3 regions of the Arthrobacter sp. TJ-266 genome follow, and region 3 is predicted to be linked to each of the others. Evidence: predicted binding sites of a transcription regulator. Region 3 holds the regulator's gene; each other region holds the start of a gene.
What was found. Region 3 encodes HrcA, which represses chaperone genes, less so after heat shock. Its sites were predicted from a motif close to TTNGCACTCGNNNNNNNCGAGTGCNAA; they were not measured.

Region 1 (3,270 bases), on a different contig from region 3:
GAGGACACGGCGTCCTCGATGCGGTGCTTCTTCTCCTTGAGCTCCACCTCGGTCGCGGCGCCGACCTTGATGACGCCGATACCGCCGGCGAGCTTCGCGAGGCGCTCCTGGAGCTTCTCGCGGTCCCAATCGGAATCGGTGCGCTCCACCTCGGCGCGGATCTGCGCCACGCGGTCGGCGACGTCGGACTCGCTGCCCGTGCCATCCACGATGGTGGTGGCGTCCTTGGTGACGGTGATCCGACGAGCAGAGCCGAGGACCTCGAGGCCCACCTGGTCCAGCTTCAGACCGAGGTCGGGCGAGACGACCTGCGCACCCGTGAGGGTCGCGATGTCCTGCATCATGGCCTTACGGCGGTCACCGAAGCCGGGTGCCTTGACGGCGACGACGTTCAGGGTGCCGCGGATCTTGTTGACGACGAGCGTGGAGAGCGCCTCGCCCTCGATGTCCTCGGCGATGATGAACAGCGGCTTGCCGGCCTGGAGGGCCTTCTCCAGCAAGGGGAGGAACTCGGCGAGCGAGGAGATCTTGCCGGAGTTGATGAGGATGAGCGCGTCCTCGAGGACGGCTTCCTGGCGCTCGGCGTCGGTCACGAAGTACGGCGAGAGGTAACCCTTGTCGAACTGCATGCCCTCGGTGAGGACGAGCTCCGTCACGGTCGAGGAGGACTCCTCGATGGTGATGACGCCGTCCTTGCCGACCTTCTCGAAGGCCTCGGCGAGGAGGTCCCCGACCTCGGTGCTCTGGGCGGAGATGGAGGCGACGTTGGCGGTCTGCTGACCGACGACCTCGCGGGCGTTCTCGAGCAGGCGCTTGGCGACGGCCTCGACCGACACCTCGATGCCGTGTTTGAGCTGTCCCGGGGCTGCTCCGGCGGCCACGTTGCGGAGGCCTTCCTTCACGAGGGCCTGCGCGAGGACGGTCGCGGTGGTGGTGCCGTCACCGGCGACGTCGTTGGTCTTGGTGGCGACCTCCTTGGCGAGCTGTGCGCCGAGGTTCTCGTACGGGTCGTCCAGCTCGATCTCACGGGCGATCGTGACGCCGTCGTTCGTGATGGTGGGAGCGCCCCACTTCTTGTCCAGCACGACGTTGCGTCCGCGGGGGCCCAGCGTCACCTTGACGGTGTTCGCGAGCTTGTCCACGCCGGCCTCGAGGGCACGGCGGGCGGCGTCGTTGAATTCCAACTGCTTTGCCATTGTTGATTCCTTTCAGGCTTGTGCAGCGAGAAAAACCCCGGCCATTGCGGGCCGGGGCTCTTCCTGGGGGGTGCTACTTGACGACGACTGCGAGGACGTCGCGGGCGGAGAGCACCAGGTACTCCTGGCCGCCGTGCTTGACCTCGGTTCCGCCGTACTTCGAGTAGATGACGATGTCGCCCTCGGCGACGTCGACGGGGACGCGGTTGCCGTTGTCGTCGACACGACCCGGTCCGACTGCCACGACCTCGCCCTCCTGGGGCTTCTCCTTAGCGGTGTCCGGGATGACGAGACCGGAAGCAGTGGTCTGCTCGGCTTCGAGGGGACGGACCACAATGCGGTCCTCAAGGGGCTTGATAGAGACCGACACTCGGGCTCTCCTTTGCGTTCGATACCAGTGGAATGGGGCCGTCGGGAGGTGCGCATACCGTCGTCGCGGTGCCGGTGGACGCTTCCCTCGGGATTAGCACCCGCTGGGAGCGAGTGCCAACTCCGACTGTATGCAAGGGCTGGCACTCGGTCAAGGCGAGTGCCAATCGAGTTCGGGGAGGACAGCAGGGAACAGGCCTGGAACGCCCTCGCTCCTCTAGGCTGGCCGGATGGCCACGGACAACATCGCAGACATCCTGACGTCCGAGGGCTGGGAGCTGCTCAACTCCCTCGGCCCCTACACCGAGGCCGACAGCCTGCGCCTCACCGAGCAGCTCCGGAAGGCCGGGCACTCCCCCGAATTGGTGGCCGCCGCCCTGACGCAATCGAGACTCCGAGCGAAGGCCGCCGCGAAGTTCGGCCCCTTCGCGGACCACATGGTCTTCACCACCGCGGGGCTCGAGCAGGCCACGCGGCTCTCCGTGGCCGCGCGCCACGCGCAGCGCTTCGTCGACGCGGGCCTCGTGAAGGTCGCGGACCTGGGCTGCGGGCTCGGCGCGGACAGCATGGCGCTCGCCACGCTGGAGCGCGAGGTGACCGCCGTCGAGCTCGACGAGACCACGGCCGCCGCGGCGACCATGAACCTGCTCCCCTTCCCGAATGCGCGCGTGGTCAACGCGGACGCCTCCTTCGTGGACACCGAGGGGTACGACGGCGTGTGGCTCGATCCCGCGCGCCGGACCACCACGACGTCGGGGACCTCCCGCCTGTTCGACCCCGAGGCGTTCTCCCCGCCGCTCTCCTTCGTGCAGGAGCTCGCGGACGGCGGTAAGCCCGTGGGCGTGAAGATGGGACCCGGCATGCCGCACGCCGCCATTCCCGCGCACTGCGAGGCGCAGTGGGTCTCCGTGGACGGCGACGTCACCGAGGTGTCCCTCTGGTTCAATGCCCTCCGCCGTGAGGGAATCCGCCGCGCCGCGCTGGTGCTCGGTCCGCGGGGGGCCGCTGAGATGGTCTCGGGAGCGGGGTTCGGACAGGGCCCGACGGCGCCCGTGGGCGCGGTGGGCGGGTATCTGTACGAGCCCGACGGCGCCGTGATCCGGGCCGAACTCGTGGCGGACCTCGCCGAGCGGCTCGGCGGCCACCTGCTGGACCCGATGATCGCGTACATCTGTGCTCCCGATCTCGCCGACACCCCCTTCGCCCGCGCCTACCGCGTCCTCGAGGTACGCCCCTACAACGTGAAGGCGTTGAAGAGCTGGGTGCGCGCGGAGGGCATCGGCGTGCTCGACATCAAGAAGCGCGGCCTCTCCGTCACGCCCGAGGAGGTCAGGAAACTCCTGCTGACCGGCTCGGGGAAGGGCCGGAAGAAGGCCACCCTCGTGCTGACGCGCATCGGTGAGGAGCGCGTGGCGATCGTCGTCGAGCCGGTTCCGGCTCTTTGACCGGCCTGACGCGCGGCATCCCACACTTCCCGTGCCGCCGCAAGGACGATGACGCGGACCGCACCGCCGTCCCCTGTTCCTAGGCTTGGGACGTACCCGGAACAGGCGGAGAGGACGACCATGACGGACGGCATCACGGACGGCACGACGAACGGTACCGAGGACTCCACCGCGGTGCGGCACGGGGTCCTCTTCGATGTGGACGGCACGCTCGTCGACTCGAACTACCAGCACACCCTCGCGTGGTGGCTCTCCTTCCG
Region 2 (3,270 bases), on a different contig from region 3:
CGCGGCGCCGAGGTCTGGGACCACTACGCGGATGTCCTGGACATCGTCGCGGCGCGGCCGGTCGACGTCCTGGCCGACGGCACCGCGGCCACCTCGCGCGACGAGCGCCCGGCACCGCTCGCCATCGAGTCCGACGGCACCGAGCGGTACGGGTCCATGTCCGTGCGCGAACGGAGCAGGCTCCGGCCCCAGGTCCTCGAGCGCATGGGCTGGCGCTACATGCCCCTGTGGACCATCGAGGTGTTCACCGATCCCGAGGGGTGCGCCGAACGCGCGTCCGCACTGATCGGACTTCCGCCCCGGGAGACACCGGACCAGCCGACCACACGGAAGGAAGCGGTGAGGATGCGCAAGGACGAGCAGCACCCGGGCCGTGGTTCGGCCCTGGGTCGGGGGGCGCCGGAAACGGACGAGGCACCGGGAGGTGCGTCGGGAACCACGGCGGAGAACGCGACGGGAACGACGCCGGGATCGACTCCCGTCCTGCCCACGAAGGCGGGCGAGGACGATCCGCGTGCGTGGGGTGACGCCGAGGAGAACCACGACGCCTGGCTCGAGGAGCAGCGCCCTCCGCACTGGGGCTGACCGCCGCCGGACGCGCAGCCCTGACGAGTGATTGTCAGGGCTGCCTGGTCCACCACCCGCGGCGCGCCAGCACCGGTCAGCTGCCGGAGGTGAGGACGAGGTGGACCTCGCCCGAGCTCGACGCTCCCGCGAGGACCGCGGCGTCCTCGGAACCGGCCGCGACGACCACGAGACCGGAGTCGCCGTCCTCGCCCGGCCAGGCTCCGCCGCCGCCGTCCGGCGCGGTCCACAGCACGGGGACGGAGCGTGCGACCACCCGGCTGTCCGAGGCGACGTCATAGCCGTTGCCGGTGCTCAGGATGACGTCGACGCTCTGACCTGGTGCGAGCAGCTGGACGGTCGACGGATCATCCGGGCGCAGGGGGACGGCGACGGTGCCCGGGGGTAGGCCCGTGAGGAGCGCCTCGCCGACGAGTGCGGTCTCCGGGACCAGGCTGCCCTCGGCGAGAGGCGAGGCCAGCTGCTGACCCACCGCCTGGTCCGCGGCGAGCAGGGTATTCCCGACCGATGCCTGCTCGGGCAGGTCGACGACCACGAGGTCCGCGTCGCTCAGGACGGTGCCGACCGCGAGGTCGCGTGCCGCAGCGAGCGCGGGTCGGCTCGCGGCGTCGTCGCCCACGCCCGCCTCGACCGCGATGCCTGCCGCAGCGCTGAGGCAGAGGCAGGCCATGAGGCGCTTGTGCCGATACACGGCACGGCGGAGTCGGGTGCGCAGCGGGAGGGACGGGGTGGTGCCGGTTCGGGTCATGGCTCGACCCTAGGATCGGCGCCCGGTCACGTCCCGCGGGGGAGTCGCTATGTGGACAGCGTCGAGCCGATCACACCCACGTCACCGTCCCGGTGGACGCCCGAGTGCACGCTCCGGCACGGGCCCCTTCGGACGCCGTGACCGTGGTCGACGTGCCTGTTCCGCTCGAGGTCAGGAAGCCGCGGCAGCGGACCCCGTCGACGACCTGCCGGAGGCACTGGAGGCACCCGAGGCACCGGACGACGCCGGCGCGGCCGTAGCCGATTCCTTCGACGAGGACGACGAGGACGAGGAGGACGACGTCGACGCCGGGGAGGCCGACGTCGTTCCTGAGGTGGACGATGCGTCCGACGACGGGGAGGAGGACCCGGCGTCGACGGTGGCCGTCGAGTCGCGGGAGTCGTTGCGGTAGAAACCGGAGCCCTTGAAGACCACGCCCACGCTGTTGAACTTCTTCCGCAGCAGGCCGGCGCACTCCGGGCACACCGTCAGCGACTCGTCGGTGAACGACTGCTGGATGTCGAAGGCGTGGCCGCAGTCCTTGCAGGCGTAGGCGTACGTGGGCATGGGAATCCTCCTGGGCGAACGGCGTGGCTCCCGGAGGGCTCTGGCGAAGAGCTGGCACTCTCCGGGGTCGAGTGCCAGTCTACACGGGGTCGCCGGCTCGGGAGGGGCCACGGGCGCCGCTCGGCTCCAGGCGCCGGGCGGAACTCAGGGGAGGAGCCGGGCGCCGTCCGCGGTGATGACGCCGTCGAGCGGCTGGTCGAAGGTCTCGGCCGGCAGGGCTCCCGCCGGCAGGAGCTCGGAGCGGTACACCATCCCCATCGCCCGCACACCGGAACCGCGGACGGCCGGCTGCGCGAGGAAACGGTCGTAGTACCCGCCGCCCTGGCCCAGGCGGTAGCCCGAACCATCGACGCACAGGGCGGGCACCACCATCAGGGCAACGCCCCCGATGTCCTCGAACCGGCGGCGTGGACCGGTGGGCTCCTCGACCGGAGCCCGCGGCGACCGCACGAGCGGGACGCCGGGTGCCCATGCCGCCCAGGACAGGGCGTACCCCGGTTCACAGACGGGGACGACGACGTCGTACCCGAGGCGGTGCGCGGCCGTCAGCAGGGGAGTGGTGTCGGGTTCGGTCCCGAGACCGAGGTAGGCCGCGAGCGTCCCTGTGCGGGGGTCGGTGGAGGACGCGTTCGGTGCACCCGGTGCACCCGGTGCACCCGGTGCGCTCGGTGAACCGTCGGACGGCGGGAGCCCGGCGAGGAGGGCCAGCACCTCGCGGGCGAGATCGGCCGCCTGGCGTGCGCGGTCATGAGCGGTCATCTCGGCGCGTGCAGCGCGGATCCGCGAGCGCAGCAGCGCCTTGTCCTTAGCACGTACGGTCGCCGCGATACTCTCCATCGCACCATTGTGCGCAACCACCGGGCCGGAGCGGGCACGTTATGTAGTGTGGGTCCCATGACTTTAGGATCACGCGTGACCAAGGCCGTCATCCCTGCGGCCGGGCTGGGGACCCGCTTCCTTCCAGCCACGAAGGCGATGCCGAAGGAGATGCTCCCGGTCGTCGACAAGCCCGCCATCCAGTACGTGGTGCAGGAGGCCGTCGACGCCGGTCTGTCCGACGTCCTGATGATCACCGGACGGAACAAGCGAGCGCTCGAGGACCACTTCGATCGCGTGCCGTTCATCGAGCAGACGCTCGAGGCGAAGGGCGACCACGACAAGCTCGCCGCCGTGCGCCGGCCCTCCGAGCTCGGGGACATCCACTACCTGAGGCAGGGCGACCCCAAGGGCCTCGGCCACGCCGTCCTGCGGGCCAAGCTGCACGTCGGCAACGAGCCGTTCGCGGTGCTGCTCGGTGACGACCTCATCGACGAGCGCGACCCGCTCCTCGAGACCATGATCGCGGTCCAGGCCACCACGGGCGGCTCGGT
Region 3 (3,270 bases):
CTGGGGACCACCGGCGATCCCCGCCTCGCCCTGGCCGGACAGCTGGATCCTCGTCCCGGTTCCCACACCCGCCGGGACCTTGATGGTGAGGGTGCGTCGGGCGCGGACCCGCCCCTCCCCGTTGCACTCGTGGCAGGGGCTCGGGATGACCGTGCCGTAGCCCTGGCAGGTGCCGCACGGCGCACTGGTCATGACCTGGCCGAGGATGGAGCGCACTGCGCGCTGCACCTGGCCCGAACCACCACAGATGTCGCAGGTGCGCGGTGACGTACCCGGCTGGCAGCAGCTGCCCTCGCAGACGTGGCACACCTCCGCGGTGTCCACCTCGATCTTCTTGTTCGTCCCGAAGACCGCGTCCTTGAGGTCGATCCGCACGTTGATGAGTGCGTCCTGCCCGCGACGAGTGCGCGACGGCGCCCCACCCTGCTGACCGCTGCCGCCGAAGAACGTCTCGAAGATGTCCTGGAAGGCGAAGCCCGAGCCGGAGTACCCGGCGCCGTACCCGGTGTCGGTGCCGTTCTCGTTGCCCGTGGTGTCGTACACCCGACGCTTCTGCGGGTCCGAGAGCACCTCGTAGGCGCGCGTCACGAGCTTGAACTCCTCGGCCGCGTCGGGGCCGTCGTTGACGTCCGGGTGGAGCTTCCGGGCGAGCTTGCGGTAGGCCTTCTTGATCTCCTCTCCCGTCGCTCCCTGCGCCACACCGAGGACCTCATAGTGATTACTCACTCCTGCACACCGCTTCCTGTCGTGAACTTCTCTTCGTAACCCCGGCCTGCGCCGGTCACTTCCCTGCCCATCGCCGCGCTCGTGTCGGCGGCCGCGCTCATCGCTCCTCCTCGAGGATCCTCGAGAGGTAGCGGGCGACGGCGCGCACCGCGGCCATCGTCGTCGGGTAGTCCATCCGGGTGGGTCCGAGGATCCCCAGTTTCGCCCCGGCGTCTGGCCCGTACCCCGTGGCGACCACCGATGCCTCGGAGAGACCGCCGTAAGGGTTCTCGCTCCCGATCCTCACCGAGATGCCCCGGGCGTCGTACTCCATCTCCGAGAGCAGCCGCAGCATGACCACCTGCTCCTCGAGTGCCTCCAGGACCGGACCGATGCTGAGCGGGAAGTCGCCCGTGGACCGGGCGAGGTTCGCCGTGCCGGCGAGGAGGATGCGGTCGTCGCGTCCCAGGCTCGCGAGCTGCTCGAGCGCCGCAACGATCGTACCCCCGTGCGGCCGGAGGGTCGCGGGGAGTTCGTTGGCGACGGTGCGCAGCTCGGCCGGCAGCGACGTCAGTTTGACGCCCGACACCGCCGACAGGACGCGCTGCTTGAGCTCCGCGAGATCCGCCTCCTGCAGTTCGACGGGCGTCCGGACGATCCGCTGCTGGACGGTCCCGTTGCTCGCGATCAGCACCACGAGCACCTGCCGCGGAGCGAGGAGGACGCACTCGATGTGGCGGACGGATGCGCCGCCCACGCGGGGGAACTGCACGACCGCCACCTGGTTGGTGAGCTGCGCGAGCAGCCGCACGGTCCTGTCCATCACGTCATCGAGATCCTCGGCGCCCTCGAGCAGGGTCTGGATGGCCTTCTTCTCCGGTGCCGAGAGCGGCTTCACCTCGGAGATGCGGTCCACGAACAGGCGGTAGCCCTTGTCCGTCGGGATCCGGCCCGAGCTGGTGTGCGGCGCGGCGATCAGGCCCTCGTCCTCGAGGACGGCCATGTCGTTGCGGATGGTCGCGGAGGAGACGCCGAGGTGATGGCGGTCCACGAGGGCCTTGGATCCCACGGGCTCACGCGAGTGCACGTAGTCCTCGACGATGGCCCGGAGTACCTCCAGGCGTCGCGGTTCACTCATACCTGTGTCACCTCCGGTTTCGAACAGCATCGACGGGCTTCTCGGGGAGGGCGGTCGGTGATTAGCACTCGACACGCCCAAGTGCCAAGTCTAGTACGTTCCCGGGCGTTGTTAGCATAGGCAGCCGGGTAGGCCGGGCAGCCTTCCCGACCGACACCGCAGGCCGAAGGGACGACGACGATGGAGTACGGCTGGGGCGCCCAGGACCTCTCGGCACCCGCGCGCACCGCCCTGCGGGACGTGCCCGTGGAGCGGGACATGGTGCTCGAGGACGTGCAGTCCGGCTTCGTGGGCGCGGTGATCCGCAGCGAGAAGTCCGGTGGCCTGCACGTCATGGTGCTCGAGGACCGTCGCGGACGCACCCGCACGTTCCGCCTCGGACACGGCTTCCTCCTCGACGGCGAACCCGTGCGCGTCGTCGCTCCCGCCGCCCGTGCCGCGGCGACCCCCACGCGGACGGCGTCGGGCTCCCTGCGGGTCGAGGGAGCGCGGGCGCGCACCGCCCGTGCCAGCCGGATCTGGGTGGAGGGCCAGCACGACGCCGAGCTGGTCGAGAAGGTCTGGGGCGACGATCTCCGGCTCGAGGGCATCGTCGTCGAACCCCTCCACGGCGTGGACGACCTCGCCGGCGCGATCCGCGAGTTCGCGCCTGGACCCCGGCGTCGGCTCGGTGTCCTCGTGGATCACCTCCTGCCGGGCACCAAGGAGGCGCGCATCGCGGACCAGGCGATGGCGGTCCCCGGTGCACGCCACCACGTGCTGATCGTGGGCCACCCCTATGTGGACGTCTGGCAGGCCGTGAAGCCGGGCGCCCTCGGACTCACCGCGTGGCCCGTGATCCCGCGTGGTCAGGACTGGAAGACGGGCATCCTCGCGGGCCTCGGCTGGCCGCACCGCGACCAGGCCGCGGTGGCGAACGGCTGGAAGAGGATCCTCGCGGGTGTCAGCAGCTATGCGGACCTCGAGCCGTCACTGCTCGGCCGGGTGGAGGAAGTCATCGACTTCCTGACCGCGCCTCCCGGCAACGCCTGAGCCCGCAACGGTGGCGCGGCACGTATTCTGGAGGTAGACGCAGGACGCACGCCAGCAAAGGACGCACGTTGTCAGACACCGCTGATCATCAGCATCACGAGCGGGGCCGCACCCGGCCGGCTTTCGAGGGAACCCCGGCGAACGCGCTTCCCCTGACGGCATCGGAGGACAGACAATTCGCCACGCTGGCGCACTTCGGCGGGATCCTCGGGTTCATCCCCTCGCTGATCATCTTCCTCATCTTCAAGGATCGTGGCCCCTTCACCGCGCAGGAGTCGAAGGAGGCGCTGAACTTCACGCTGCCCCCCACGCTCCTCGCGCTCACGGCGTGGCTGCTCTCCCTCCTGCCGGAGATCGGCGGGATCTTCGCCGTCGTCAACGCACTCATCTGGGTG

Region 1: a site for HrcA is predicted at 1,706-1,732, ahead of groES (co-chaperone GroES). Genes of this name have one in related genera too.
Region 2: a site for HrcA is predicted at 1,952-1,978, ahead of AC4D12_RS03975 (FmdB family zinc ribbon protein). Genes of this name have one in related genera too.

What each region holds. Positions count from the first base shown of each region.
Region 1 covers NZ_JBZCNC010000001.1:747,502-750,771, reverse strand. Annotated here, with positions in the region: gene groL (chaperonin GroEL) at 1-1,196, opposite strand, end outside; gene groES (co-chaperone GroES) at 1,270-1,566, opposite strand; gene AC4D12_RS03860 (class I SAM-dependent methyltransferase) at 1,796-3,010, shown strand; gene AC4D12_RS03855 (HAD family hydrolase) at 3,131-3,270, shown strand, end outside.
Region 2 covers NZ_JBZCNC010000001.1:775,736-779,005, forward strand. Annotated here, with positions in the region: gene AC4D12_RS03965 (DUF4011 domain-containing protein) at 1-585, shown strand, start outside; gene AC4D12_RS03970 (RcpC/CpaB family pilus assembly protein) at 662-1,333, opposite strand; gene AC4D12_RS03975 (FmdB family zinc ribbon protein) at 1,505-1,900, opposite strand; gene AC4D12_RS03980 (5-formyltetrahydrofolate cyclo-ligase) at 2,045-2,737, opposite strand; gene galU (UTP--glucose-1-phosphate uridylyltransferase GalU) at 2,795-3,270, shown strand, end outside.
Region 3 covers NZ_JBZCNC010000002.1:407,604-410,873, reverse strand. Annotated here, with positions in the region: gene dnaJ (molecular chaperone DnaJ) at 1-726, opposite strand, end outside; gene hrcA (heat-inducible transcriptional repressor HrcA) at 824-1,843, opposite strand; gene AC4D12_RS06685 (DUF3097 family protein) at 2,024-2,875, shown strand; gene AC4D12_RS06680 (DUF4870 domain-containing protein) at 2,944-3,270, shown strand, end outside.